Regions from separate parts of the Solibacillus sp. FSL H8-0538 genome, predicted to be linked through region 1. Evidence: a T-box and tRNA genes for the amino acid it is inferred to sense, from the RefSeq annotation. Region 1 holds a T-box; the other regions hold tRNA genes.
The links. A T-box is a leader RNA that pairs with one kind of tRNA and senses whether it is charged. The one in region 1 lies ahead of MHH87_RS11980 (valine--tRNA ligase), so its partner is inferred to be a tRNA-Val.
Positions count from the first base shown of each region.

Region 2: it has a tRNA-Val gene. The T-box ahead of MHH87_RS11980 (valine--tRNA ligase) is inferred to sense a tRNA for this amino acid. The anticodon was not compared.
Region 3: it has a tRNA-Val gene. The T-box ahead of MHH87_RS11980 (valine--tRNA ligase) is inferred to sense a tRNA for this amino acid. The anticodon was not compared.
Region 4: it has a tRNA-Val gene. The T-box ahead of MHH87_RS11980 (valine--tRNA ligase) is inferred to sense a tRNA for this amino acid. The anticodon was not compared.

Region 1 covers NZ_JBBOPI010000001.1:2,509,674-2,517,789, forward strand. Annotated here, with positions in the region: gene MHH87_RS11980 (valine--tRNA ligase) at 1-1,821, opposite strand, end outside; T-box leader at 1,883-2,115, opposite strand; gene MHH87_RS11985 (hypothetical protein) at 2,192-2,383, shown strand; gene MHH87_RS11990 (hypothetical protein) at 2,360-2,977, opposite strand; gene hemL (glutamate-1-semialdehyde 2,1-aminomutase) at 3,426-4,715, opposite strand; gene hemB (porphobilinogen synthase) at 4,717-5,697, opposite strand; gene MHH87_RS12005 (uroporphyrinogen-III synthase) at 5,694-6,449, opposite strand; gene hemC (hydroxymethylbilane synthase) at 6,439-7,371, opposite strand; gene MHH87_RS12015 (cytochrome c biogenesis protein) at 7,390-8,116, opposite strand, start outside.
Region 2 covers NZ_JBBOPI010000001.1:2,828,246-2,836,361, forward strand. Annotated here, with positions in the region: gene menD (2-succinyl-5-enolpyruvyl-6-hydroxy-3-cyclohexene-1-carboxylic-acid synthase) at 1-346, opposite strand, end outside; gene MHH87_RS13360 (isochorismate synthase) at 339-1,724, opposite strand; gene MHH87_RS13365 (1,4-dihydroxy-2-naphthoate polyprenyltransferase) at 1,957-2,880, shown strand; gene MHH87_RS13370 (MerR family transcriptional regulator) at 2,955-3,716, opposite strand; tRNA gene MHH87_RS13375 (tRNA-Glu) at 3,810-3,881, opposite strand; tRNA gene MHH87_RS13380 (tRNA-Ser) at 3,891-3,981, opposite strand; tRNA gene MHH87_RS13385 (tRNA-Asn) at 3,993-4,068, opposite strand; tRNA gene MHH87_RS13390 (tRNA-Ile) at 4,078-4,154, opposite strand; tRNA gene MHH87_RS13395 (tRNA-Gly) at 4,161-4,234, opposite strand; tRNA gene MHH87_RS13400 (tRNA-Phe) at 4,238-4,313, opposite strand; tRNA gene MHH87_RS13405 (tRNA-Asp) at 4,326-4,401, opposite strand; tRNA gene MHH87_RS13410 (tRNA-Met) at 4,406-4,480, opposite strand; tRNA gene MHH87_RS13415 (tRNA-Ser) at 4,547-4,639, opposite strand; tRNA gene MHH87_RS13420 (tRNA-Ile) at 4,658-4,731, opposite strand; tRNA gene MHH87_RS13425 (tRNA-Met) at 4,739-4,812, opposite strand; tRNA gene MHH87_RS13430 (tRNA-Ala) at 4,836-4,911, opposite strand; tRNA gene MHH87_RS13435 (tRNA-Pro) at 4,919-4,995, opposite strand; tRNA gene MHH87_RS13440 (tRNA-Arg) at 5,002-5,078, opposite strand; tRNA gene MHH87_RS13445 (tRNA-Leu) at 5,103-5,191, opposite strand; tRNA gene MHH87_RS13450 (tRNA-Gly) at 5,198-5,272, opposite strand; tRNA gene MHH87_RS13455 (tRNA-Leu) at 5,316-5,400, opposite strand; tRNA gene MHH87_RS13460 (tRNA-Lys) at 5,419-5,494, opposite strand; tRNA gene MHH87_RS13465 (tRNA-Thr) at 5,501-5,576, opposite strand; tRNA gene MHH87_RS13470 (tRNA-Val) at 5,585-5,660, opposite strand; rRNA gene rrf (5S ribosomal RNA) at 5,671-5,786, opposite strand; gene MHH87_RS13480 (hypothetical protein) at 7,163-7,399, shown strand; gene tnpA (IS200/IS605 family transposase) at 7,862-8,116, opposite strand, start outside.
Region 3 covers NZ_JBBOPI010000001.1:3,175,562-3,179,881, forward strand. Annotated here, with positions in the region: tRNA gene MHH87_RS15240 (tRNA-Cys) at 22-95, opposite strand; tRNA gene MHH87_RS15245 (tRNA-Gly) at 103-177, opposite strand; tRNA gene MHH87_RS15250 (tRNA-Gln) at 192-266, opposite strand; tRNA gene MHH87_RS15255 (tRNA-His) at 299-374, opposite strand; tRNA gene MHH87_RS15260 (tRNA-His) at 420-495, opposite strand; tRNA gene MHH87_RS15265 (tRNA-Trp) at 514-587, opposite strand; tRNA gene MHH87_RS15270 (tRNA-Tyr) at 595-678, opposite strand; tRNA gene MHH87_RS15275 (tRNA-Thr) at 696-771, opposite strand; tRNA gene MHH87_RS15280 (tRNA-Phe) at 785-860, opposite strand; tRNA gene MHH87_RS15285 (tRNA-Asp) at 889-964, opposite strand; tRNA gene MHH87_RS15290 (tRNA-Met) at 969-1,043, opposite strand; tRNA gene MHH87_RS15295 (tRNA-Val) at 1,077-1,152, opposite strand; tRNA gene MHH87_RS15300 (tRNA-Glu) at 1,177-1,251, opposite strand; tRNA gene MHH87_RS15305 (tRNA-Ser) at 1,284-1,375, opposite strand; tRNA gene MHH87_RS15310 (tRNA-Asn) at 1,390-1,464, opposite strand; rRNA gene rrf (5S ribosomal RNA) at 1,480-1,595, opposite strand; rRNA gene MHH87_RS15320 (23S ribosomal RNA) at 1,739-4,320, opposite strand, start outside.
Region 4 covers NZ_JBBOPI010000001.1:311,746-319,861, forward strand. Annotated here, with positions in the region: rRNA gene MHH87_RS01415 (23S ribosomal RNA) at 1-1,704, shown strand, start outside; rRNA gene rrf (5S ribosomal RNA) at 1,778-1,893, shown strand; tRNA gene MHH87_RS01425 (tRNA-Val) at 1,907-1,982, shown strand; tRNA gene MHH87_RS01430 (tRNA-Thr) at 1,990-2,065, shown strand; tRNA gene MHH87_RS01435 (tRNA-Lys) at 2,072-2,147, shown strand; tRNA gene MHH87_RS01440 (tRNA-Leu) at 2,166-2,250, shown strand; tRNA gene MHH87_RS01445 (tRNA-Gly) at 2,294-2,368, shown strand; tRNA gene MHH87_RS01450 (tRNA-Leu) at 2,375-2,463, shown strand; tRNA gene MHH87_RS01455 (tRNA-Arg) at 2,489-2,565, shown strand; tRNA gene MHH87_RS01460 (tRNA-Pro) at 2,572-2,648, shown strand; tRNA gene MHH87_RS01465 (tRNA-Ala) at 2,659-2,734, shown strand; tRNA gene MHH87_RS01470 (tRNA-Ser) at 2,750-2,842, shown strand; tRNA gene MHH87_RS01475 (tRNA-Met) at 2,895-2,969, shown strand; tRNA gene MHH87_RS01480 (tRNA-Asp) at 2,973-3,048, shown strand; tRNA gene MHH87_RS01485 (tRNA-Phe) at 3,060-3,135, shown strand; tRNA gene MHH87_RS01490 (tRNA-Gly) at 3,141-3,214, shown strand; tRNA gene MHH87_RS01495 (tRNA-Ile) at 3,223-3,299, shown strand; tRNA gene MHH87_RS01500 (tRNA-Asn) at 3,315-3,389, shown strand; tRNA gene MHH87_RS01505 (tRNA-Glu) at 3,391-3,462, shown strand; gene MHH87_RS01510 (hypothetical protein) at 3,653-3,814, shown strand; gene MHH87_RS01515 (hypothetical protein) at 3,938-4,060, shown strand; gene MHH87_RS01520 (cell wall hydrolase) at 4,705-5,145, shown strand; gene MHH87_RS01525 (Fe3+ hydroxamate ABC transporter substrate-binding protein) at 5,628-5,801, shown strand; gene MHH87_RS01530 (YfbR-like 5'-deoxynucleotidase) at 6,677-7,348, opposite strand; gene MHH87_RS01535 (putative motility protein) at 7,471-7,653, opposite strand; gene MHH87_RS01540 (LysM peptidoglycan-binding and 3D domain-containing protein) at 7,990-8,116, shown strand, end outside.

The DNA of each region.
Region 1 (8,116 bases):
TGACAAGTCACCAGTTAAATCAATTTCTTCATAAGTCATGCCATCCATGTTCATTAGAGCGAAACGAGATGCATTCCAAATTTTATTCGCAAAGTTCCAAGTAGCTTCTACTTTTTCAGTTGTGTAACGTAAGTCTTGACCTGGAGAAGAACCCGTTGATAAGAAGTAACGTAATGAATCTGCACCGTACTGCTCGATTACTTCCATTGGATCAACACCGTTACCTAGAGACTTAGACATTTTCCGTCCTTCAGCATCACGAACTAAACCGTGGATTAATACGTCTTTGAATGGACGCTCGCCTGTAAACTCAATTCCTTGGAAGATCATACGTGAAACCCAGAAGAAGATGATGTCATAGCCCGTAACAAGTGTGTTCGTTGGGTAGTAGCGTTTGAATAATTCACTTTCTTCGTTTGGCCAGTCCATAGTAGAAAATGGCCATAGTGCAGACGAGAACCATGTATCAAGTACGTCTTCATCTTGTGTCCAATTTTCAGCGTCTGCAGGTGCTTCCTTGCCAACGTAAATTTCACCTGTTTCATTATGATACCAAGCTGGAATTTGGTGACCCCACCATAATTGACGAGAAATACACCAATCACGAATATTTTCCATCCAGCGAGAGTATGTGTTTTCAAAACGAGAAGGAACGAAATTCACTTTACCTTCTTCGTCTTTTTGTAATTCCAGAGAAGCATCTGCAAGTGGTTGCATTTTAACAAACCATTGCGCTGATAGGTATGGCTCAACAACAGCACCTGTACGCTCAGAGTGCCCTACTGAGTGCATATGCTCTTCGATTTTAATTAGGACGCCTGATTCTTGTAAGTCAGCAACGATTTGCTTACGGCATTCAAAACGGTCCATACCATTGTATTTACCAGCAAGCTCATTCATTGTACCGTCTTCATTCATAACTAAAATACGCTCTAAGTTATGACGGTTACCTACTTCAAAGTCATTCGGGTCATGCGCTGGTGTCATTTTTACTACACCTGTTCCAAATTCCATATCTACGTAGTCATCCGCTACGATTGGAATTTCACGGCCTACGATTGGTAGTATTACTGTTTTTCCAATTAGGTGTTGGTAACGCTCGTCATTCGGGTGAACTGCTACACCAGAGTCTCCTAGCATTGTTTCAGGACGCGTCGTTGCAACTTCTAATTTACCTGAACCATCAGCTAGTGGGTATTCCATATGATAAAACGCACCTTGAACATCTTCGTGAATTACTTCAATGTCTGATAAAGCCGTTTTTGCTGCAGGATCCCAGTTAATAATGCGCTCGCCGCGGTAAATTAAACCTTTTTCGTATAATTGAACGAAAACTGTTTTAACGGCATCTGATAAGCCTTGATCTAATGTAAAACGCTCGCGAGAATAGTCAAGTGCTAGTCCAAGTTTAGACCATTGTTCACGAATATGACCTGCATATTCTTCTTTCCATTCCCATGTTTTTTCTAGGAATTTTTCACGACCAAGGTCATAACGAGAAATTCCTTCTTCGCGAAGTTTCGCTTCTACTTTAGCTTGTGTTGCAATACCAGCGTGGTCCATCCCTGGTAACCAAAGAGCATCATACCCCTGCATGCGCTTCATACGGATTAAGATATCTTGTAATGTTGTATCCCACGCATGACCTAAGTGTAATTTCCCTGTTACGTTCGGTGGTGGAATTACGATTGAGTACGGCTTTTTATCGCTTTCTGGCTGTGCTTCAAAAAACTTCCCTTGTAACCACCATTCATAGCGGCCCGCTTCGATTGCTTGCGGATCATATTTTGTTGGCATTGATAAATCTTGATGTTCTGTCATTATAAATTCCTCCTTACAAATATTACCTGATTTTAGGCAAATAAAAACTCCTATCGTCTCTAAAAAGGACGAAGGAGTTTTAAATTATATTCGCGGTACCACCTTTATTCCGAGCACGAAAAGTGGCGCTCAGCTCTTAATTCGGTAACGGTGTTTAACCGGCTTTAGCTACTGTTAGTTCACGAAAGCTGCTCCCAGGCTACATTCAAATGGTTGCGTTGTAGAAACTTTTCAGCTACCGTTTCTTCTCTAAACAAGCAAAATCATTTTACTCTTCCTAATCTTTGCATCAATTATTTAACTGTTCATATTGTATATAACTTAGTCATATTTTTCAAGCGTCAAACCAAATTTAGAAAGGATGTGTATAATGCGCCGAAATTACAATCCGTATTTACTGCCACCTTGGCTCCGTAAAGTGCGTTTTTATTGCAAGCATATCATTATTCCACTTGCAATTTTTCAAGCAATTCGCACGCTTTTTGTTCCGACGACTGGTGACTTTATTTTACTACTCATACTTATTTTCTTTGCGTACTTATTCACGACGGACTTTATTTAGCGTAACATTCAATAAACTATACGCTTCCGCCAGCTCAGCATAAAAATCATCATGGGCATTTGCAACTTTTTCAGGCTCTGGAGCGAGTATTAATTGGCTACTACTCTCAAGGATCGCTAGTTGCTCAGGCAACTGCTCTGTTACATGATTTGACAACTGTTTTACCACCTGCTCTGGTACGATTTCCTCCACTACAGGCTGTCCCTCAAAGCGGCACGCTACTTGCCACTTAAACGTACAGCCTGATCCGTCATAAACAAAAAACGATACATCATTTACGTCTAGCGCGAGTTGATTTGTCTCCATTTTTTCTTTCGGTAAGTCCACCTCAAGCGGGAGCGCATATTCAAAATAACCATCTAAATTATTTACATCTAAATGGTCAATAAATATCCCTTCACCTGGATGTACCTCCTTCGTTGGATCAAAACGCACACTTGCCGCAATATGATAAATGCCTGTTAGCCGAACGGACTCTTCTAACTGTTGTTGCTCCCATTGCGGCGTTATTTGAACCGAAACTACTTCTTCAATCGCACCTAGCTGTAACGGAAAATCAAACTGTTCTACCATTTCCCAGGCAATTTTTTTCATAGTCTTCCCTCCTGTATTAACCTTATGCAGGAGGGAAGAAATTATGAGTAATTTAGAAAGACACATCGATTCCATATGAATAATAGAGCCATTTCGCCCACGGTTTTTAACAAGGTATAACGCATGTTCCGCCTCTTTGTAGCTATTTATAAATTGATTAACAATGAACAAAAGCGCTAAAGCGCCTGCTTAGCCCCGACAAGTGCTGGAGAGCCCGAAGTGAAGGCGCTCTCTTTGCCTTCGCCCGAGGGATAGAAGCGACCTCGAGGGGCAGGCGCTTTAGCCTAGACGTTGCATATACTTTTTTAAAAGTTGTCCACATGGCGAAATTTTATAATTTCCTTAACAATAAAAAAGACACAACTCGCCCAAAAGCGGGCGAGTTGATGTCCTTACTTATATGGATGGGAAAGTTATCCTTTCTTATCCACCAAGAAAAAATAACAATTTAGCGTGCAAGCTTTGCAAACACCTTATGGAAAGCTTCTACTGTTTTAGCGATTTGTTCTTCTGTATGTGCAGTTGAGATAAATAAGCCCTCAAATTGTGATGGTGGTAGGAAGATTCCTTCTTCCGCCATTAATTTAAAGTATTCCGCAAATAATTCTAAATCAGATGTTTTTGCTGATTCAAAATCTACTACATCTTCATTTGTAAAGAAGTAGCCAATCATTGATCCAGCACGGTTTACTGTATGCGGGATATTGTATTTCGTTGCTGCCTCGCGGAAACCAGCTTCAAGTTGGTCTCCTAACTTCGTGAAGTACATGTACGATTCTTTGTTTAAACGAGATAATGTTTCGTATCCTGCCGTCATTGCAAGCGGATTACCCGATAACGTACCTGCTTGATAAATAGGTCCAGATGGGGCAATTTGCTCCATAATTTCACGTTTACCGCCGAATGCTCCTACAGGAAGTCCACCACCGATTACTTTGCCTAAGCAAGTAAGGTCCGGCTTAATGCCGAAGTATTCTTGTGCACAGCCGTAACCTACACGGAAGCCTGTCATTACTTCATCAAAAATAAGAACCGTCCCGTTTGTTTCTGTTAATTCGCGTAAGCCTTGGAGGAAGCCTGGTTGTGGTGGCACAACCCCCATATTCCCTGCGACTGGCTCTAAAATAACTGCTGCTAAATCTTTGCCGTATTTTTCGAACACAAGTTTCGCTGACTCTAAATCATTGTAAGCAACTGTTAATGTGTTTTTCGCAATATCTGCTGGAACACCAGGGCTATCAGGTAAACCAAGTGTAGCTACACCAGAACCCGCTTTAATTAATAATGAATCGCCATGACCGTGGTATGAACCTTCGAATTTCAGGATTTTGTCTCGACCAGTATAGCCACGAGCTAAGCGTAATGCTGACATTGTTGCCTCTGTACCAGAAGATACAAAACGAATCATTTCAACTGAAGGCAGGCGGTCCATTACAAGCTTTGCTAATTTATTTTCAGAAAGTGTTGGCGCACCAAATGAAGCACCTTTTGTTGCTTGCTCCTGGATTGCTGCAACTACTTCAGGATGTGTATGACCTAAAATTAGTGGGCCCCAAGATAATACATAGTCAATATATTCATTACCATCGATATCTTTAATAACTGCACCGTGACCAGATTCCATGAAGATTGGTTCCATGTTTACTGATTTGAATGCACGCACTGGGCTGTTTACACCACCTGGCATTAAATCAATTGCTTCTGTAAATGCTTGTTTTGAGTTTTCATATGAACGCATATTATTTCTCCCCTAACCAACGCGCCACGTCTTTTGCGTGATACGTAATAATTAATTCAGAACCAGCACGCTTCATGCCAAGTAATGTTTCCATTACAACTGATTTTTCATCAATCCAACCGTTAATTGCTGCCGCCTTCACCATTGCATATTCACCTGAAACATTGTACGCAACAATTGGTAATGGGAAGTTGTTTTTCACATCTCGGATAATATCAAGGTAAGCTAAAGCAGGTTTAACAATTAAGAAATCTGCACCCTCTTCAACGTCAGACGTCGCCTCGCGAATTGCTTCCATACGGTTTGATGGATCCATTTGGTACGTTTTACGGTCACCAAATTTTGGTGCGCCATCAGCAGCTTCACGGAATGGTCCATAGTAACCCGATGCATATTTAACGGCATAAGACATAATTGGAATATGTTCAAAACCAGCTGCATCTAAACCAGCACGTATCGCTGTAACAAAACCGTCCATCATATTAGATGGTGCGATGATGTCTGCGCCCGCTTCAGCTTGAGAAATCGCAGTTTGCGCAAGAAGATTTAAAGAAGGGTCGTTTAAGATTTTCTCTCCTTCTACTACACCACAATGTCCATGATTTGTAAATTCACAAAGACAAGTATCTGCGACAACTAACAGCTCCGGGTGACGCTCTTTAATGAAACGTGTCGCCTTTTGAACGATACCATGATCATGGTAAGCGCCAGAACCAACCGCATCCTTTTCTGCTGGCAAGCCGAATAAAATAACAGCCGAAATACCTAATGTTACAACTTCATCAATTTCTTCACCTAAATTATCTAAAGAAAATTGGAAGACACCTGGCATCGAAGAAACTGGATTTTTAATATTTTCGCCTTCAATAACGAAAATCGGGTAAATTAGATCTTCCTTGTGTAAATACGTTTCTTTCACCAAGGCACGCATACCCGCACTTTGACGAAGACGGCGATGTCTTTGGAAATATAATTCTGTCATTGTTTTGTTTCCTCCAATATTAGTTGTTCAATTACCGCTTGCATTGTATACGTTTCTGGTTGAACATACACCGACACACCTACTTGTTGTAATGCGCTAGCAGTTATATGGCCAATCGCTGCGGCTTTCACTCGGTTCCAGCCAACCATTGGCACGATATTCTCATCAAAAACCTTTACTGCAGATGGGCTAGCAAAAATAACGATGGCCTCCGTTTCTTGCAATGTCCAAATAAATGGTTCTATAAACTCTCTATTTTCAACCGTTTCATAAACTGTCCATTCTACTACATCAAACGGCAAGCCTTCTTTAATTGTCGGCTTCGCTAAGCTGCCACGTAAAAATAAGCAACGCGGTGAATCGCCTGCGACTGCAGGAAACTCCTGCACGAACACATCTGCACTAAAAATAGACGGGATAAAGTGAACCGTAAAGCCTTGCGCTTCTAGTAGCGCAGCCGTTTTAGTTCCAACAGCCGCCACTTTACTATTAATATCAGCTGCTGTTATATGTGCACGATTTATTTTATCGATAAAAGCCTCTACAGCATTTTGACTCGTAAATATAAGCCAGTTGAAGCTTGCGAACTCGGTGATATGCACATCATCTTCAACCAAATGTTCCTGTATGCGGATTAAAGGGAAAACGGCAACCGTACCGCCATTTTCCCTTACTTGTTGCTTTACCTCTGTCGTTTTGGCAGAGCCTGTTAGAATAATTGTTTTACCCTTAAGCGGTAAATTAGTTGGCATCTTGCTCAGCCTTCACTTTTTGGATTAAGTCGAACGCTCCTTGCTCTGTTAACACGCGTGCAACTTCTTTCCCTACTGCATTCGCATCTGTACCTGATACTGTTTCTTTATAAGCCACTGATGCGTCTGGTGCTGCAACTAAACCTGTAAGCGTGATTTGTTCGCCTTCAACTACTGCATACCCGGCGATTGGTACCTGACAGCCGCCATCCATTGCTGCAAGGAAAGAACGCTCTGCATGAGCAGATTGCCAAGTTGAAGCATCTGTCAATTTTGCGAGCTCGGCAAGTAACTCTGCATCATCTTCGCGACACTCAATTCCTAATGAACCTTGCGCTACTGCTGGTAAGCATACATCGATATCTAAATACTCTGTTACCACTTCATCGCTCCATCCAAGACGTTTAAGTCCTGCAGCAGCTAAAATAATGGCATCGTACTCTTCTGTTTCAAGTTTTGCTAAACGTGTATCAACATTGCCGCGAATCCATTTAATTTCAAGGTCTGGACGAGCTGCAAGTAGCTGTGCGCTACGACGAAGTGAACTTGTCCCAACTACAGCACCTTGCGAAAGGTCTGCAAATTTTACATGGCCTTTTGAAATGAATGCATCACGTGCATCCTCACGTGGAGGAATACAGCCGATTACTAAGCCTTCTGGTAATACTGCTGGCATATCCTTCATTGAGTGTACAGCAAAGTCGATTTCTTTATCATATAGTGCTTGTTCGATTTCTTTAACGAATAAGCCTTTACCGCCTACTTTAGAAAGCTGTACGTCTAAAATACGGTCACCTTTTGTTACGATTTCTTTTATTTCAAAATCGAATGGGACACCCGCTGCTTTTAATTCATTAATAAACCAATTCGTTTGCGTTAATGCTAACTTACTTTTACGTGAACCTACAATAATTTTTCTCAACCAAATCCGACCTTTCTGTTAATACCATAGATGGAAATTTGATAATTTACTGCCTAGGAAGAAGTTAATGACGACGAGTAAAAATGTATAAATTTGAACCCATGCATACGTCATACCTACCAGCTTTCCATTCCGGTGAAGTAATAAAATTGTTATATAAATAACGGTTAATATAAATGAACCGATAATTTTCACATCGAATACAGATAAACCGTCTAATGTCATTAAAGCCCATTCTAATCCCAATATCAAACTAATAAATAGTAAAGGCACCCCGAATAAAATCGAATTACTCATCCAGCTACTCATTTGCTGCAACGAAGGCAAGCGGGACCATAAATTATTAAATTTCTTCTGTTTTAATATACGATATAAAATTAAATACAGTACGGAAAAAACAAACGACAATGAAAATGCAGCATAAGACACAATGGCAAAGCAAATATGAATAAATAACATTTCTGACACGAGCGAATCTACAACATGCTGTGTTGTTTCATTCGGTGCAAATAAATGGATCGTTACAAAGACGAAACCTAATACATTTATGAAAAACACCGGCAAATCTACCCGCGCAATACAATGCAGCACAATCGATAATGTTGTAAGTAACCATGCATAGAAATATACACCTTCAAATAATGATAGTATCGGGAAGCGCTTTGTCTCAAAGATAAATAATAAAAAAAAGATGGTTTGTAAGGCCCATACGACTGACACTAGCCAAAATGCGATACGGCGGGCT
Region 2 (8,116 bases), 320 kb from region 1:
CCCCTACTTCACGTAATTCATGCGGACGGTCTGCTGTTAATACGATTAATGGCACTCGTGCATATTTCGCTTCAACAATTGCTGGGAAGTAGTTTGCCGCGGCAGTACCTGATGTACAAAGTAAAACTACTGGTTTTGCTGACGCCTTTGCTAATCCTAGCGCAAAAAAGGCCGCTGAACGTTCATCAACTTGACGATAAACGTTTAACGCTTTCGTTGATGCGAAGGCATAAGCAAGCGGTGTAGAACGTGATCCCGGACTGATTACTACATCCTCCACACCATTTTGCATTAATGACGCAACAATTTTATACACATAATTCGTTAATACTTCACGATTACTCATATAATTGTCCTCCTAAAGCACGCAGCATTGGACGGAATTTTACGAGCGTTTCCTCATACTCCAAAATCGGTTCAGAATCTGCTACAATCCCGCCTCCTGCATATAAATACGCATTGTTTTCAATAAGCGCTGCTGAACGAATGGCTACTGCAAATTCACCATTGCCGTCCGCGTCTAACCAGCCAATTGGTGCTGCATAAAGTCCGCGGTTCATTGGCTCATACTGACGAATAATTTCCATCGCTTCCTTACGAGGAACGCCTCCTAAAGCAGGTGTCGGGTGAAGATGCTTTACAAGCTGTAAAATTGTTGCCTCACGAGCTAGCGTTCCTTCTACCGGTGTATATAAATGTTGAATATCACGGATTTTTAGTAACTTCGGCTGCTTTGGTAATTTTACTTCTGTACAGTTTTTATCAAACGTCTGCGAAATCATTTCAACAACATAATGATGCTCACCGCGATTTTTCGTATCATTTAATAAGCTTTGTCCTAACGCTTCGTCCTCTTCAGCTGTTTTACCTCGCTTAATTGAGCCCGCAACACAAGAAGAAAAGGCCTTTCCATTATCCACCTTCACTAAACGCTCTGGGGACGCACCGAAAAACAACATACTCCCATGCTCTAAGCCGAATAAATAGCTTTCTGGTTGCTCATGTACAACATGCGATAATATTTGCGGCGAAGTAACGGCTTCTTTAAACTGCAACGCCAATGAACGTGCAATAACCACCTTTTGCGCCTGCTGATTTTTAATAAGCGACGTCACTTTACCAATTGAAGCTAAATATGCCTCTTTATATGGCTCCTCATAGCTTGTCATTTCTGGCTTCGAATATGTCTTCAGTTCTTTGACTTGTGCAGCATGAATTAAATGATCGCGCTCTTTACGTAACGCATCAAAGGTTTTGGCACTGTCTGGCTTGTCTGTGATTAAATTAATACTCACATATGCCTTATCATTACGCAGTACAAGCTGATGAGTTGCTACAGCGAAGTAGCTTTGCGGGAAGTTTGCCCACTCACCCTTCACCTCATTTTGCGGATCAAATGTAAAGCCCCCGAATAAAATCGGCTGTAAGTCTTGTTCTTCTTGCACAATATTTTTCGTTAGTTGCTTCCATTCTTGTTCAACCGCATCAAAACGGCTTTGATTTTGATCGTTTTGGATGACATATGCGTGCCCTAAACCAACTAACGTAAATGTTTTCTCGCGATTTTGCCAATAAAATCGTTGGCCTTTATAGTGTGTTTCTCCCGCCGCAAAAAATGCTAGCGCAGATAATCGACTTACCTCAATTGTTTCCATATAAAAATGCTGTTTTGAGTTCAAAGAGCCCACCTTCACTTCAGTGGTATTATACCCCTTGTAATGCATGAAAATTCCCTCCGTCGTTTGCAATTTCGACTCGTCACAAAACTAGCAGAAAACAAGTCTCCTGCCAGTGTAAACTGCTCTATAAATTGCCTATCGTCCTCTATTCAATATCTATACTATCATACCATTTTTACAACTACCATTGTATGGTTAAGCAACTCCCCTATCCATTTCGTTGATATTCATATAAAATGAATAAGATATTGTTTTTTTGAAGGAGAGAAATTATTTTATGACTAAAGTCATCGAAGCGGATACTAGCTTTAAAGTATGGTGGCATTTAACACGACCACACACATTAACAGCTTCATTCGTTCCCGTATTTTTAGGAACTGCCATCGCTGCAGCTATTGCTGAGCACGACATCAATATCATGCTATTTTTCGCTATGTTAATTGCAAGTATGCTTATTCAAGCAGCGACGAATATGTTCAATGAATATTATGATTACAAGCTCGGGTTAGATAATGAAAACTCTGTCGGCATCGGCGGGACAATCGTTCGTCACGGGGTTGCACCGAAAACGATACTGTTGATTGCACTAAGCTTTTACGCTATTGCGATGTTACTTGGTATTTACATTTGCGCAAGCTCTTCTTGGTGGTTAGTCGCTGTTGGGCTAGTATGTATGGTAATTGGCTATTTATATACAGGCGGTCCTTATCCAATTGCGTACTCACCGTATGGGGAATTTGTGTCTGGTGCAGTAATGGGGATGGGAATCGTACTTATTTCATTCTTTATTCAAACAGGTACAGTAAGCTTGGATGCTGTATTCATCTCAGTACCTAGCATGATCTTAGTTGGAGCAATTATGCTATCTAATAATATTCGTGATATTGTAGGAGACAAAGACGGCGGTCGTAAAACAATGGCCATTTTAGTCGGACGCCACAATGCGATTACAGTGCTTGCTACGTTTTTCATCGTTTCTTATGTGTGGATTATCGTATTAATTATTTTTAACGATTTATCTCCGTGGGCACTTCTTATTTTCTTAAGCATAAAAAAACCAATCGCAGCGATTCAATTATTCCGTACGAAAGAAGCGCCACTAGAAGTCATGCCAGCGATGAAGTCTACTGCTCAAACAAATACATTTTTCGGCTTCCTTTTAGGTGTCGGCATACTGATTCAACATTTCTTTTTTGCATAAAACAAGCGCATCGTCGAATTTGGCGATGCGCTTGTTTTTATTTACGTTAAACAATATTTATACGTGTCGAATATTTAATTTGTTGTATAGTTTTCAATTGCATCATGTAAAAACTGCGTAGCCCCTGTACCAACTCGCCCATCATAGTACGCAATAAATCGTTCATCTAGCACATACATTTGCGCCAAACCATTATGTGCTGCCTTTGTATATTTTGGCCAGTAAAAGCTTAACCACCTTTTATGGAGCTCCGCCACCTCAAAAGCAACTTCACTTCGGGGATCACCTACATCCATCGCTTCTTTTAAGCGCTCGAATAACATCTCTTCTAATTGATTAACTGCTTTATATTGTTCTTCTGTTAGTTCTTTTAGTTTACCATAAGAGGCTAAAACAGCTTCTTCCCCGTGGCGTTCACGGATTTCCTTACCATATTGCTGCTCATTTTTTTCAATCAGTTTCGTTTTAAATACATTAAACTTCTCTTCGTTTGTCATATCTTTACCCTCCTCTATTGATTGTAATGTTTTTGTCACCGTCTCAATCATTCGATCTACATAATCTCTTTTAGCGATTAAAAGTTCACGTTGCTCATGAAGTGCGGTCTTTATAGTAAAGGCTGGCGATTGAAGTATTTCTTTAATTTTCTGTAATGGAAAACCTAATTCCCTATAAAATAAAATTTGTTGCAATAAATTCACTTCAGCCTCTGTATACTCGCGGTAACCATTGTCATGAACGCGCGCTGGCCGTAGCAAGCCGATTTCATCATAATAACGTAATGTACGGTGACTGACTCCTGAAACTTTCACTAGTTCATTGATGAACAACTTCATCACCTCCCTATGAATACTATAAACAATGACGTAACGTCAAAGTCAAGCAAAAAAAAAAGATTGAGATGATTTAATCATCTCAATCTTTTAATATGACCCGTACGGGATTCGAACCCGTGTTACCGCCGTGAAAGGGCGGTGTCTTAACCGCTTGACCAACGGGCCAAAATTCTATGGCGGAGAAGGAGGGATTCGAACCCTCGCACCGCTTACGCGATCTACACCCTTAGCAGGGGCGCCCCTTGAGCCACTTGGGTACTTCCCCATAGAATAAATTGGCTCCGAAGGCAGGACTCGAACCTGCGACCTGCCGGTTAACAGCCGGATGCTCTACCAACTGAGCTACTTCGGAATAATGAAATGGTGGGCCTAAATGGACTCGAACCATCGACCTCACGCTTATCAGGCGTGCGCTCTAACCAACTGAGCTATAGGCCCTTAAAGTGGAGCGGGTGAAGAGAATCGAACTCTCATCATCAGCTTGGAAGGCTGAGGTTTTACCACTAAACTACACCCGCAAATGGTGGGTCAGGACGGAATCGAACCGCCGACACTTAGAGCTTCAATCTAATGCTCTACCAACTGAGCTACTGACCCACAATTTATAAATGGCGGTCCCGACCGGGATCGAACCGGCGATCTCCTGCGTGACAGGCAGGCATGTTAACCGCTACACCACGGGACCATTTTGGTTGCGGGGGCCGGATTTGAACCGACGACCTTCGGGTTATGAGCCCGACGAGCTACCACTGCTCCACCCCGCGACAATAAATATTAACTTAACATTATATAGTTTGAGTTTTAAAGAAATCATTTAATATAATTAAAGATGGAGGAGGTAGAGGGATTCGAACCCCCGCGCGGTTTAACCCGCCTGTTAGTTTTCAAGACTAATCCCTTCAGCCAGACTTGGGTATACCTCCAAAGTTATATATAAATGATGGACCTTACAGGACTCGAACCTGTGACCGGACGGTTATGAGCCGTCTGCTCTAACCAACTGAGCTAAAGGTCCTTTAAGATGGCGGCAGAGGGAGTCGAACCCACGACCTTTCGGGTATGAACCGAGTGCTCTAGCCAACTGAGCTACACCGCCAGGATCTTTATAATGGTTAAAAATGGTGGAGCCTAGCGGGATCGAACCGCTGACCTCCTGCGTGCAAGGCAGGCGCTCTCCCAGCTGAGCTAAGGCCCCAAAATAATGGTCGGAATGACAGGATTCGAACCTACGACCCCTTGGTCCCAAACCAAGTGCTCTACCAAGCTGAGCTACATTCCGTCTATATGGCGCGCCCGGCAGGAGTCGAACCCACAACCTTCTGATCCGTAGTCAGACGCTCTATCCAATTGAGCTACGGGCGCTATTATTTGTTATTAAAAAATAAATGGTGCCGAGGGCCGGAATCGAACCGGCACGGTGATCACTCACCGCAGGATTTTAAGTCCTGTGCGTCTGCCAGTTCCGCCACCCCGGCACATGTTGGAGCGGAAGACGAGGTTCGAACTCGCGACCCCCACCTTGGCAAGGTGGTGTTCTACCACTGAACTACTTCCGCATGTGCATAAGAATTTATTACTCTGACAGTATATGAAATTAAATGGTGCGGGTGAAGGGAGTCGAACCCCCACGCCTTGCGGCGCTAGATCCTAAGTCTAGTGCGTCTGCCAGTTCCGCCACACCCGCAGCAGACAAATATGAAAATGGTGAGCCATGAAGGACTCGAACCTTCGACCCTCTGATTAAAAGTCAGATGCTCTACCAACTGAGCTAATGGCTCTCTAAATGGTGCCGGCGAAAGGAGTCGAACCCTCGACCTACTGATTACAAGTCAGTTGCTCTACCAACTGAGCTACACCGGCATTTAGAATGGTGGAGGATGACGGGCTCGAACCGCCGACCCCCTGCTTGTAAGGCAGGTGCTCTCCCAGCTGAGCTAATCCTCCTGGGTATAATGCCTAGCGACGTCCTACTCTTGCAGGGGGAAGCCCCCAACTACCATCGGCGCTAAAGAGCTTAACTTCCGTGTTCGGTATGGGAACGGGTGTGACCTCTTTGCCATCATCACTAGACTTGCACATGAAGTGCTAATTTTGTCGTTACAACATGGATATCGTAAACTTTTACGAAGTTTGTTTATATGACTTCTGTGTTAGCAGAAGTTCGTTTGTTGCTGTCCCTTAAGACAAGATTTAGTATATAACGGATTTCAATCTTATGCAACACTTTTTTATAAAAAAGTAATTCGGTGTATTTTTCTAGCTAAATTTGGTATGTAAGAGAAATTGTACACCCATTGATCATTATATCAATTCTACTTTCAAAATCAAACCTTAATTCAAAAATAGAAAAAAATAGGGTGTAGTATCTCATATATATCCCTCCTCACTACCTAAAATTTCATTCATAGCTTTTGTAAAACCTCAATTTAATAATTTGTTTGCTCTACTGTTGCTGATGATCCAAAAAATTGACAAAAGCATTACACATAATCTGCATGTGTAGTAATAATTTACTTTCCCATCTTTGACGAAAATACTAAGGATAAAATGGCTAATAAATTCCCTTCCGTGCCGCTACCTATGAAAATAAGTTCGTCCTCCGATAGGTCGAACTTATTCACAATGACCTTTCTAGCTTTTTTAATGTAATAATCGGCTTATCCAACTGCACCATTTAAACTCGCGCAATTTTATGTATTCTCTTCCCCACCTCAATATAACTATTCAGCGCTGCGTTACTCATTGGGGACGTAGCAAACTATTACCGTTCGTCCTAAACCCATAATAGGCTCAAATCTGGCACTACTATCAAAACTGCAACTATAGCACAATATGATGCATACACTTCGTATTCTTCTCGATGAATAGCGTATAGGGAAATGCCTTCAAGTACTCACCACATTACATGAGCATTAATACTATTATTTAGATGGACTAAAACAATCAACAGGTAGCATTTACGCGAAAAGCTTCGCCTAGAATACATAGTCACTCTGAAAAAAAGATGCCCAACCGAACGAGAGCACTGAAAAACCCTTAAACAGTATTTTTCACCGTATTTTTATACTTCTTCAATATTTTATCCAAAAAGCATAGGTGCGGCGACGCGAGACTTCTGCACGGGAAGCAGTACAGGTGAGACCCTGTAGGAGGGTCTCCAACGCCCGCAAAAAAGCGTGTACCGTGGCACCAATGACCTATCACTATTTAGCCTATATTTAGTGGAGTTTTCAGTAGAAATCCACTTTTTCAGTGCCCTCAGCCGAACTGGGCACAGCAATCGCTAATTTTTGAACACGGACAAATACAACCTACCCGTCAACCCGGCACGTTGTAGAAATAACAGTGGTACAAAGACTAAAGTTGGTCATACACATAAAACGACAACCGGGCTACGGATGCTCGATATACATGCTGTGTGAACTAGAGGCGCTTATATTATCGAAGTGGACGGTATTGACTGCATCATGCTAAAAGACAACCATCTCGCCTTTTCTGGAAGTATTACAGAAGCCGTAAAAACTACTTGTAGTAACATTGGTCATACTGTAAAAATTGAAATGAAAAATCAACTTTGCGAAGTCTTAGTAGCCTGTGAAATGATTATTACCATTTATCTACCTCACACCGAAAGAGATGGCAGCTTGGAACAAGATGCTGCAAACATCCAATTCCTCTTATAAAAAGGTCACTGCTCGGTAAATGAAGGCTTCAAACCATACCTTGTAAAGTAAATACGTAAAACTAACCCGCAATGCGCGTACTTTGTACACCCTGAATGTAGCCGAGATGTTGTTGTAGCTTCAGATGATACGAGATTGACGAAATAGAATATAGATGTCTTTCATGGTGCACCACTCTACTCTCAATGAACAATAAGTAAAGAAAGGAATCTTGTCCACTTAATCAGTAAAAAAATCCTCAAAATAATACTTGCTTCATTATTCTTAGTTATCCAATAATCAAAACCACCAGTATAACTGCTGGTTTGCTCTACGCGTGAAACGCTGGGGTACTGGCTCATGTCTAAAGACATTCTGAAAGGTCCCCCAACTGCACTCCGTTTCCTCACAGACCGCTAAAGCGGCTTATTTTAGTAGATAAGAAAGGATAACTTTCATATCTACATAAGTAAGGACAGCATCTCACCCTATATTGGGTGAGATGTGTCTTTCTAATCTTTTCTTTCTTTTGATTTCTTCTCCTGTGAATGGGTCAATGAATTCTTTCATTGTCATTTGATCTTCCAGGATATCTTCTTGTAATTGGTTTTTAATGTACTCTTGAATTACTTTTCGATTTCGTCCTACTGTGTCGACATAATATCCTCGACACCAAAATTTACGATTTCCATATCGATCGTTCAAATTCGCATGTCGATCGAAAATCATGAGACTACT
Region 3 (4,320 bases), 660 kb from region 1:
CGGCTATACCGATTTAAGTAATGGAGGCGGCAACCGGATTTGAACCGGTGGTAGAGGTGTTGCAGACCTGTGCCTTACCACTTGGCTATGCCGCCTTGAAATTGGAGCGGAAGACGAGGTTCGAACTCGCGACCCCCACCTTGGCAAGGTGGTGTTCTACCACTGAACTACTTCCGCTTAATAAAATAAAATGGCTGGGGAACCTGGATTCGAACCAGGGCATGACGGAATCAAAATCCGTTGCCTTACCGCTTGGCTATACCCCAACATGTTATAAAAATTAACTATTGAAATTTAATGGGGCGACTGATGGGAATCGAACCCACGAATGCCTGAACCACAATCAGGTGCGTTAACCACTTCGCCACAACCGCCATGATGTTAAATATGTTACCTTATAAAAATTTAAATAGAAAAAATGGGGCGACTGATGGGAATCGAACCCACGAATGCCTGAACCACAATCAGGTGCGTTAACCACTTCGCCACAACCGCCACTATTAATATTTAAATTGGCAGGGGCAGTAGGAATCGAACCCACATCAAAGGTTTTGGAGACCTCTATTCTACCGTTAAACTATGCCCCTGTAAAAATGGTGGAGGGGGACGGATTCGAACCGCCGAACCCTAAGGAGCGGATTTACAGTCCGCCGCGTTTAGCCACTTCGCTACCCCTCCAGGAAAATCATTAAAAATGGTGCCGGCGAAAGGAGTCGAACCCTCGACCTACTGATTACAAGTCAGTTGCTCTACCAACTGAGCTACACCGGCATTTTAAAAAATATGGTGGGTCAGGACGGAATCGAACCGCCGACACTTAGAGCTTCAATCTAATGCTCTACCAACTGAGCTACTGACCCATATTTTTTATGTATCTTATTTAAAAGATGGCGGTCCCGACCGGGATCGAACCGGCGATCTCCTGCGTGACAGGCAGGCATGTTAACCGCTACACCACGGGACCATTTTGGTTGCGGGGGCCGGATTTGAACCGACGACCTTCGGGTTATGAGCCCGACGAGCTACCACTGCTCCACCCCGCGACAATACTATTTAATGTTTGTAAATAAATTAGATGGTGGAGGATGACGGGCTCGAACCGCCGACCCCCTGCTTGTAAGGCAGGTGCTCTCCCAGCTGAGCTAATCCTCCATCTGGTTAGTTAAATATAATAAATGGTGACCCGTACGGGATTCGAACCCGTGTTACCGCCGTGAAAGGGCGGTGTCTTAACCGCTTGACCAACGGGCCATTTAAGTAATCTCTTGTTGTTTAAATTTGGCTGGCGGAGAGTAAGGGATTTGAACCCTTGAGGCAGTGTTAACCGCCTACACGATTTCCAATCGTGCTCCTTCGGCCGCTCGGACAACTCTCCAAGATTCGAAAGAATGGCTCCGAAGGTAGGACTCGAACCTACGACCGTCCGGTTAACAGCCGGATGCTCTACCACTGAGCTACTTCGGAATAATTAAATTGTAAGCCTAGCAACGTCCTACTCTCACAGGGGGAAGCCCCCAACTACCATCGGCGCTAAAGAGCTTAACTTCCGTGTTCGGTATGGGAACGGGTGTGACCTCTTTGCCATCATCACTAGACTTTTTTTGAAAGACAATAATTATTATATCACATCTGAAGAATTTTTCAAGTGTTTTTTAATATATTTTTGTAATTTCATCAAGAAATTATTCTTTCAAAACTGGATAAACGGTTCATTGAATGCAATTCATAATGTAATAATGTGGTTAAGTCCTCGATCGATTAGTATTCGTCAGCTCCATGTGTCGCCACACTTCCACCTCGAACCTATCTACCTCATCGTCTTTGAGGGATCTTACTTACTTGCGTAATGGGAAATCTCATCTTGAGGGGGGCTTCATGCTTAGATGCTTTCAGCACTTATCCCGTCCATACATAGCTACCCAGCGATGCCTTTGGCAAGACAACTGGTACACCAGCGGTATGTCCATCCCGGTCCTCTCGTACTAAGGACAGCTCCTCTCAAATTTCCTACGCCCACGACGGATAGGGACCGAACTGTCTCACGACGTTCTGAACCCAGCTCGCGTACCGCTTTAATGGGCGAACAGCCCAACCCTTGGGACCGACTACAGCCCCAGGATGCGATGAGCCGACATCGAGGTGCCAAACCTCCCCGTCGATGTGGACTCTTGGGGGAGATAAGCCTGTTATCCCCGGGGTAGCTTTTATCCGTTGAGCGATGGCCCTTCCATGCGGAACCACCGGATCACTAAGCCCGTCTTTCGACCCTGCTCGACTTGTAGGTCTCGCAGTCAAGCTCCCTTATGCCTTTACACTCTACGAATGATTTCCAACCATTCTGAGGGAACCTTTGGGCGCCTCCGTTACTCTTTAGGAGGCGACCGCCCCAGTCAAACTGTCCGCCTGACACTGTCTCCTACCCCGCTAAGGGGCATGGGTTAGAAGTTCAATACAACCAGGGTAGTATCCCACCGACGCCTCCTCCGAAGCTGGCGCTCCGGGATCTCTGGCTCCTACCTATCCTGTACAAGTTGTACCAAAATTCAATATCAGGCTACAGTAAAGCTCCACGGGGTCTTTCCGTCCTGTCGCGGGTAACCTGCATCTTCACAGGTACTATAATTTCACCGAGTCTCTCGTTGAGACAGTGCCCAGATCGTTACGCCTTTCGTGCGGGTCGGAACTTACCCGACAAGGAATTTCGCTACCTTAGGACCGTTATAGTTACGGCCGCCGTTTACTGGGGCTTCAATTCGCAGCTTCGCTTGCGCTAACCACTCCTCTTAACCTTCCAGCACCGGGCAGGCGTCAGCCCCTATACGTCACCTTACGGTTTTGCAGAGACCTGTGTTTTTGCTAAACAGTCGCCTGGGCCTATTCACTGCGGCTCTCATGCGCTTTAACACGCTCAAGAGCACCCCTTCTCCCGAAGTTACGGGGTCATTTTGCCGAGTTCCTTAACGAGAGTTCTCTCGCACACCTTAGGATTCTCTCCTCGACTACCTGTGTCGGTTTGCGGTACGGGCACCTCTCACCTCGATAGAGGCTTTTCTTGGCAGTGTGAAATCAGGAACTTCGTCCATACGGACTCGCCATCACAGCTCAATGTTAAAGTATGCGGATTTGCCTACATACACACCTTACTGCTTGGACGCGCACAACCAACGGCGCGCTTACCCTATCCTACTGCGTCCCCCCATTTCTCAAACGGTGAGGAGGTGGTACAGGAATATCAACCTGTTGTCCATCGCCTACGCCTATCGGCCTCGGCTTAGGTCCCGACTAACCCTGAGCGGACGAGCCTTCCTCAGGAAACCTTAGTCATACGGTGGACGGGATTCTCACCCGTCTTTCGCTACTCATACCGGCATTCTCACTTCTAAGCGCTCCACCAGTCCTTCCGGTCTGACTTCAGCGCACTTAGAACGCTCTCCTACCACGCATACTCAAAGTATGCATCCACAGCTTCGGTGAATCGTTTAGCCCCGATACATTTTCGGCGCAGCGTCACTCGACCAGTGAGCTATTACGCACTCTTTAAATGATGGCTGCTTCTAAGCCAACATCCTGGTTGTCTAAGCAACGCCACATCCTTTTCCACTTAACGATTACTTTGGGACCTTAGCTGGTGGTCTGGGCTGTTTCCCTTTTGACTACGGATCTTATCACTCGCAGTCTGACTCCCGTGTATAAATATCTGGCATTCGGAGTTTGTCTGAATTCGGTAAAGCGAGATGCCCCCCTAGTCCAAACAGTGCTCTACCTCCAGTATTCTCAATCACGAGGCTAGCCCTAAAGCTATTTCGGAGAGAACCAGCTATCTCCAGGTTCGATTGGAATTTCTCCGCTACCCACACCTCATCCCCGCACTTTTCAACGTGCGTGGGTTCGGGCCTCCAGTAAGTGTTACCTCACCTTCACCCTGGACATGGGTAGATCACCTGGTTTCGGGTCTACGACCACGTACTAATTCGCCCTATTCAGACTCGCTTTCGCTGCGGCTCCGTCTTATCAACTTAACCTCGCACGTAATCGTAACTCGCCGGTTCATTCTACAAAAGGCACGCTATCACCCATTAACGGGCTCTAACTACTTGTAGGCACACGGTTTCAGGATCTATTTCACTCCCCTTCCGGGGTGCTTTTCACCTTTCCCTCACGGTACTGGTTCACTATCGGTCACTAGGTAGTATTTAGCCTTGGGAGATGGTCCTCCCGGATTCCGACGGAATTTCACGTGTTCCGCCGTACTCAGGATACATTCAAGAGGGAATGAACTTTTGACTACAGGGCTATTACCTGCTATGGCAGACCTTTCCA
Region 4 (8,116 bases), 2.2 Mb from region 1:
GCGTGGTAGGAGAGCGTTCTAAGTGCGCTGAAGTCAGACCGGAAGGACTGGTGGAGCGCTTAGAAGTGAGAATGCCGGTATGAGTAGCGAAAGACGGGTGAGAATCCCGTCCACCGTATGACTAAGGTTTCCTGAGGAAGGCTCGTCCGCTCAGGGTTAGTCGGGACCTAAGCCGAGGCCGATAGGCGTAGGCGATGGACAACAGGTTGATATTCCTGTACCACCTCCTCACCGTTTGAGAAATGGGGGGACGCAGTAGGATAGGGTAAGCGCGCCGTTGGTTGTGCGCGTCCAAGCAGTAAGGTGTGTATGTAGGCAAATCCGCATACTTTAACATTGAGCTGTGATGGCGAGTCCGTATGGACGAAGTTCCTGATTTCACACTGCCAAGAAAAGCCTCTATCGAGGTGAGAGGTGCCCGTACCGCAAACCGACACAGGTAGTCGAGGAGAGAATCCTAAGGTGTGCGAGAGAACTCTCGTTAAGGAACTCGGCAAAATGACCCCGTAACTTCGGGAGAAGGGGTGCTCTTGAGCGTGTTAAAGCGCATGAGAGCCGCAGTGAATAGGCCCAGGCGACTGTTTAGCAAAAACACAGGTCTCTGCAAAACCGTAAGGTGACGTATAGGGGCTGACGCCTGCCCGGTGCTGGAAGGTTAAGAGGAGTGGTTAGCGCAAGCGAAGCTGCGAATTGAAGCCCCAGTAAACGGCGGCCGTAACTATAACGGTCCTAAGGTAGCGAAATTCCTTGTCGGGTAAGTTCCGACCCGCACGAAAGGCGTAACGATCTGGGCACTGTCTCAACGAGAGACTCGGTGAAATTATAGTACCTGTGAAGATGCAGGTTACCCGCGACAGGACGGAAAGACCCCGTGGAGCTTTACTGTAGCCTGATATTGAATTTTGGTACAACTTGTACAGGATAGGTAGGAGCCAGAGATCCCGGAGCGCCAGCTTCGGAGGAGGCGTCGGTGGGATACTACCCTGGTTGTATTGAACTTCTAACCCATGCCCCTTAGCGGGGTAGGAGACAGTGTCAGGCGGACAGTTTGACTGGGGCGGTCGCCTCCTAAAGAGTAACGGAGGCGCCCAAAGGTTCCCTCAGAATGGTTGGAAATCATTCGTAGAGTGTAAAGGCATAAGGGAGCTTGACTGCGAGACCTACAAGTCGAGCAGGGTCGAAAGACGGGCTTAGTGATCCGGTGGTTCCGCATGGAAGGGCCATCGCTCAACGGATAAAAGCTACCCCGGGGATAACAGGCTTATCTCCCCCAAGAGTCCACATCGACGGGGAGGTTTGGCACCTCGATGTCGGCTCATCGCATCCTGGGGCTGTAGTCGGTCCCAAGGGTTGGGCTGTTCGCCCATTAAAGCGGTACGCGAGCTGGGTTCAGAACGTCGTGAGACAGTTCGGTCCCTATCCGTCGTGGGCGTAGGAAATTTGAGAGGAGCTGTCCTTAGTACGAGAGGACCGGGATGGACATACCGCTGGTGTACCAGTTGTCTTGCCAAAGGCATCGCTGGGTAGCTATGTATGGACGGGATAAGTGCTGAAAGCATCTAAGCATGAAGCCCCCCTCAAGATGAGATTTCCCATTACGCAAGTAAGTAAGATCCCTCAAAGACGATGAGGTAGATAGGTTCGAGGTGGAAGTGTGGCGACACATGGAGCTGACGAATACTAATCGATCGAGGACTTAACCACATTATTACATTATGAATTGCATTCAATGAACCGTTTATCCAGTTTTGAAAGAATAAGCTTTCAACTAAATAAGTGAAGTGATGATGGCAAAGAGGTCACACCCGTTCCCATACCGAACACGGAAGTTAAGCTCTTTAGCGCCGATGGTAGTTGGGGGCTTCCCCCTGTGAGAGTAGGACATCGCTTCGCTTATTTTTTATGTGGAGGATTAGCTCAGCTGGGAGAGCACCTGCCTTACAAGCAGGGGGTCGGCGGTTCGAGCCCGTCATCCTCCACCATCTAAATGCCGGTGTAGCTCAGTTGGTAGAGCAACTGACTTGTAATCAGTAGGTCGAGGGTTCGACTCCTTTCGCCGGCACCATTTAGAGAGCCATTAGCTCAGTTGGTAGAGCATCTGACTTTTAATCAGAGGGTCGAAGGTTCGAGTCCTTCATGGCTCACCATTTTCATATTTGTCTGCTGCGGGTGTGGCGGAACTGGCAGACGCACTAGACTTAGGATCTAGCGCCGCAAGGCGTGGGGGTTCGACTCCCTTCACCCGCACCATTTAATTTCATATATTGTCAGAATAAAAATTTCTTAAGCACATGCGGAAGTAGTTCAGTGGTAGAACACCACCTTGCCAAGGTGGGGGTCGCGAGTTCGAACCTCGTCTTCCGCTCCAACATGTGCCGGGGTGGCGGAACTGGCAGACGCACAGGACTTAAAATCCTGCGGTGAGTGATCACCGTGCCGGTTCGATTCCGGCCCTCGGCACCATTTTACTTTTCAACATTAAATTATAGCGCCCGTAGCTCAATTGGATAGAGCGTCTGACTACGGATCAGAAGGTTGTGGGTTCGACTCCTGCCGGGCGCGCCATATAGACGGAATGTAGCTCAGCTTGGTAGAGCACTTGGTTTGGGACCAAGGGGTCGTAGGTTCGAATCCTGTCATTCCGACCACTACATTATTGGGGCCTTAGCTCAGCTGGGAGAGCGCCTGCCTTGCACGCAGGAGGTCAGCGGTTCGATCCCGCTAGGCTCCACCATTTAAATATTGTCTCGGAGGTATACCCAAGTCCGGCTGAAGGGATTAGTCTTGAAAACTAACAGGCGGGTTAAACCGCGCGGGGGTTCGAATCCCTCTACCTCCTCCATTTTTTAATCAAGTTAAATGGTATATTTAAAACTTAAATTACATATTATTTTCGCGGGGTGGAGCAGTGGTAGCTCGTCGGGCTCATAACCCGAAGGTCGTCGGTTCAAATCCGGCCCCCGCAACCAAATGGTCCCGTGGTGTAGCGGTTAACATGCCTGCCTGTCACGCAGGAGATCGCCGGTTCGATCCCGGTCGGGACCGCCATTTTTAATTGTGGGTCAGTAGCTCAGTTGGTAGAGCATTAGATTGAAGCTCTAAGTGTCGGCGGTTCGATTCCGTCCTGACCCACCATATTTGCGGGTGTAGTTTAGTGGTAAAACCTCAGCCTTCCAAGCTGATGATGAGAGTTCGATTCTCTTCACCCGCTCCATTTTGAATGGGCCTATAGCTCAGCTGGTTAGAGCGCACGCCTGATAAGCGTGAGGTCGATGGTTCGAGTCCATTTAGGCCCACCATTCAATTATTATTATTCCGAAGTAGCTCAGTGGTAGAGCATCCGGCTGTTAACCGGACGGTCGTAGGTTCGAGTCCTACCTTCGGAGCCATGGCCCGTTGGTCAAGCGGTTAAGACACCGCCCTTTCACGGCGGTAACACGGGTTCGAATCCCGTACGGGTCATCTCAAACGTGTAGCACTTTGCTACACGTTTTTTATTTGTTAAGGAAATTATAAAATTGGTTCTATACTAAATGGTTCTATACTAAATGTTGGGGTATTACTACAATTTGAGGGTAAAAAAAGACACGTAACACCCAAATGTCTTATACTTTAGTTGCTGAACAAAAGATAAGATGGGGGTTACGTGTACATGCATTCTAACATAAGTTTACCAGGATTTGAAGACGCGATTATTTTAAAGACAGAGGTGCGTGGAGGGCAGTATCTGATTCATTTTGAAATGCCCATAACGACGCAGGTTTGTCCAAACTGTGGAGAAGATACACGCCGTGTGCGATTATCGTTGGACTAAGGTAAAGCATTTAAAAATGGCAGAGTAAAAGGTACCCTATAAGATAGACACTTTAAAAAAGGTCTATCTTATAGGGTCTTTCTGTTTATAACGAAGAAAAATGGAATGGTGGAGCGGATTAAAATGTCAAAAAAGTTATTCACTAAAAAACAACAAGAACAGCTTAAATGCAATCCTTATGTGAAGGCTGTCAGTGAAAAGGCCATTACGTATACGGATGAATTTAAGCGTTTATTTATTGCGTAAAATGAACAAGGGAAATTGCCACGTCTGATCTTTGAAGAGGTTAAACAAGAAGTGAACCGTTATATGACGTACTCTAATCATTATCGTGGGCAATGGAACAAAAAAAAGAAGGACGCTGAGAAGTACAGACGTCATCTGATTGAAAAAGCAGTCTAGCCCTATTATAAAATGTCTTTTACAAAGGGAATAATTTAGAGTGGTATCCTCAATGTACTTTTTAATTTTGTCAATAGCTATTGTTTCATAACGAATTATTTTTAAAATGTATGCCTTACATATGCTTCAAATGAATGTTCCATATTGTAGCGACAAACTTCAAATCCTCACAAATAAAACAACCTCACGATTCCGAGTGCACTAAAAAAATTGACTTCTACTGAAAATTCTATAATAAGTATATGCTCAATAGTAGTAGGTCATTGGTACTCTTGCACGCGCTTTTCGAGGGCGGTGGTGAGCCTATACCACCTTTCCCACAGGAGCCCCACACCACTGTCCCAATGCTTTCTGAATAAAATAAAGCAGAAGCATAAAAGTACTATTTCGGGGTTTTTCAGTGCCCTCTAAAAACTAAGCTTACTTATTTTATAAACAAGGACATCATTGTAGGCTTTTTTTCATACTATATTGTTGGGGTGAAAAAAATGCCAAGAATAAAATACCGAGATGCAGATATTGACTTAATGGCTAGGATGATGAGAGCCGAAGCTGAAGGTGAAGGAAAACAAGGCATGTTATATGTTGGAAATGTAATTGTTAATCGTGCTATCGCAGATTGTTTAGACTTTAAAGATGTAAGGACAATTGAAGATGTCATTTATCAGGTACAAGGAGGAAATTATTCTTTTGAAGCTGTTCAAAAAGGAAATTTATTTTATGAAAGAGCGAGACCTACTGAAAAAAAATTAGCAAAACAGACTTTGGATTATTGGAGAGACCACCCAGGGAAATATGCGCTTTGGTATTTTAATCCATATGCCCCATGCCCACCAACATGGTACGGTCAACCTTTCGCTGGTCAATTTAAAAATCATTGTTATTATGAACCAGCAGCTGGAACATGTGAAAGTGTTTATAACGGTTAAGTAATCTAAGGGCTATTATTAATTCAGGAGTTTGTTAAAATTTTTCCTTTTTGATGCTATATGTTCAACATGTTCAGTCGTAGGTACTGGTAGCCAGAATTATTCATTCGATTCAACTCCTGTAGGTATGTAACGGTTATTGGAAAATAAATATTAAAAGCCCAACCGAATCTTATTTTCCAAAACCTTGTTTTTGTATAAATTAATCCCACGAAATAAAAAGGGAACTTCCTGATTAGCAGGTGTTCCCTTAATATATATATAACATTTAGTAATAGTAATCGATTCAAGGAAGCAAGATTGTGAGTTATTGTACTGATTGTTCAATAGAGCAGTCGCGCCTTCTGCTAACTCCCTATTATAGTGGAACAAGCTCTGCTACACCACCAACTCAAATTTCGGAAAACCACTATGGTGATTACGGTATGTTTTGTAGTAGTTTTAATAGTAGAATGAGAAGTTTCAGTAAAGGTGGTAATATGATGGCACTAATAACTCCAAAATGTATGATGTGTAATAAAGAAATCCAGCACGATGAAGAAGTATTTGTGCAAATTCGATACCCGAAGCAAAAAGGATTCACCGAAATCAAAGCGTATTTAAATATCGAAGGTAAGTTTATCTGTAAAGAGTGTTCACCGAAAATTAGTATTTAATATATTGTGCTTTATTGATACTGTAGATAATAGCTACGTTAGTTAAACATAGGATATATGAAATACAAAATAAAAACAGGGTTGATTCTACACATTTTGTAGAACAAACTCCGTTTTTATTTTTAACCTTATTTAGCAACAATCTTCTAGAAAACAGTTAAAATTATAAAGCCATGCCAACTATCGTGTTTAAACAAAAAACACCCTCACCATGTCCTGGTAAGAGTGCTCTATAAACCCTGAGGTAATAAGCATTTTAATAAAGCCGCAGATGCCGTATGTTATTATAGAAAGTTTTAAACCACCACTCCTCAAAGTGGGTGTTCGCAAAAGTAATCCTGTTTATCCTCAAGTCAAAAGAGTTGAGGCCCGCCATTCCTACTTCGATGTAAAACTCCCGTTTATAGCATAAAGGTTAAAACTTAATATTGGATACGCACAACGCAGCTTCAATTGTTATTGTATAGCATGCAATTTCATCGTGCAAGTAAGAACATTTACAGTAAAAAGTCAATTAAAATGCGTTAGGAAGTCACTATTTTACATCACTTTTTTTCAACCGTTTGATCAGGTTTAGTGTGAATTGAATACTGGTATGTCGTGTGGTGAAAACCGTCACTCATAGTATAGGAGGAATTTTTTTAGACAAGGCTCTGTTCAATTTGAATATTGATACTATGATTCCGATAAGAATGCGAATACTACTGCAATCAGGCCTAACATAAAACGCGAGAACGGACCGTGTGTGTAAACATGGCTGGCTCATGGGGTTTGTGTGCTTAGTGTGATTGCTCTTTCTCGATGAAACATAAACAGTGGCGTTTAAGAGTACCTAGACAAACAAAAAAAGCCTTCCTTGTTAACGGAAGCCTTTGTTAAGGTTTCTTAAGCTGCTGTAGCACTTGTTCTGTGAGGATTTCAATATTAATTTGTGTTTCCTCGGCTACCGCGTCGCGTAAAATTTCATTGCGGAAATAGTCGATACTGACTGGGAGCGGAATTAAGAGTAGCTTAGTTAGAGCAGTTTGATACATATAAACAAACTCTTTATCCGTATTGCCTCGTTTTAATTCGGCAAAGGATTCGTAAAATTGGTCGAGCTTGTCAGCAAATTCGAGTAATCTGCCTTCCATTGTTGCATCCTTGCCTTCCTTCATGCGTTCAAAAAAGATACTTTGCAAAGAAGGGGGAATCTCTTCAAGGATGAATTTCTCCATCATTTTTTCTTCCACATGTGCGAGCATTTGTTTTAACTCAACACTCGCATGCTTAACGGGTGTTTTAATGTCTCCTATAAATACTTCAGCAAAGTCATGGTTGATGGTTTTTTCGTATAATGATTTCCAGTTGATTTCCGCGCCGTTAAGTTCTTCAAGCGTCGCAAAAAACATCGCATATTGGGACACTTTCCATGAGTGGGCGGCTACATTATGTTCCTCAAATTTAAAGCGTCCGGGGCAGCGGATGATGCGTTCCAAATCACCTAGGCTTGTGAAAAACGTATGAATTCCTATAAAAATCACTCCTTCATGTTTAGTTATTTGCATCTTACTATAAAAAATACCCGATTAGCTGGAAATTGCAGTGTTTTAATAAATTCTTAATCGCTCATTTACATTGTATCTTTCTATATATGAAAAAGAGATGCCCTAAAAGCACCTCTTTCACATCAAACTTGAACGTCAATAACTTGCCCTTTGTAAGGATGTGCAGCAACAGGTTGTTCCGGCATATCCTCGAGCATTTTTATTGCACTAGCTGCTCCTAAGTTTAGGGATTGGTCTAAAATGCTCATTTGAACTGTTTGTTGCAGTTGGGCAACTTGAGCAGACATCATTGAACTAATATCCATGCTGATCCCCTCCTTTACATATATATCGTCATGTATTCTAAAAAGTAAAAGCTAAATTTATAGTGCTTTGTAATATTACTGAAACATAATATCCAATCAATAAAGCGCTATAAACGTTGGTCTAACAACAGTAAGTATGAATTTTAACCCAAATAGATTTTAAATTATGTAAAATAAATACATTTTGCATGTCACGAAACCGTAATCCATGACACATTCCATCGTCATAGTTCTGCAATGTGCAAGGTGTATAGTTGTCTTCAATGTTAAAAAACACGACCGAAGCAATTTTTATGTTCGGCGTGAATTTGTATTATATGGGGGCAACACAATATTATGAACAAAAAGTTATTAGCGTTAGCTACTATATTTACTCTCAGTGCGGGAGGTTTCTCAATCAACGCAACCGCAGCAACGCACTCTGTGGAGCGTGGAGAGTCACTTTGGTCAATCAGTCAAGAGT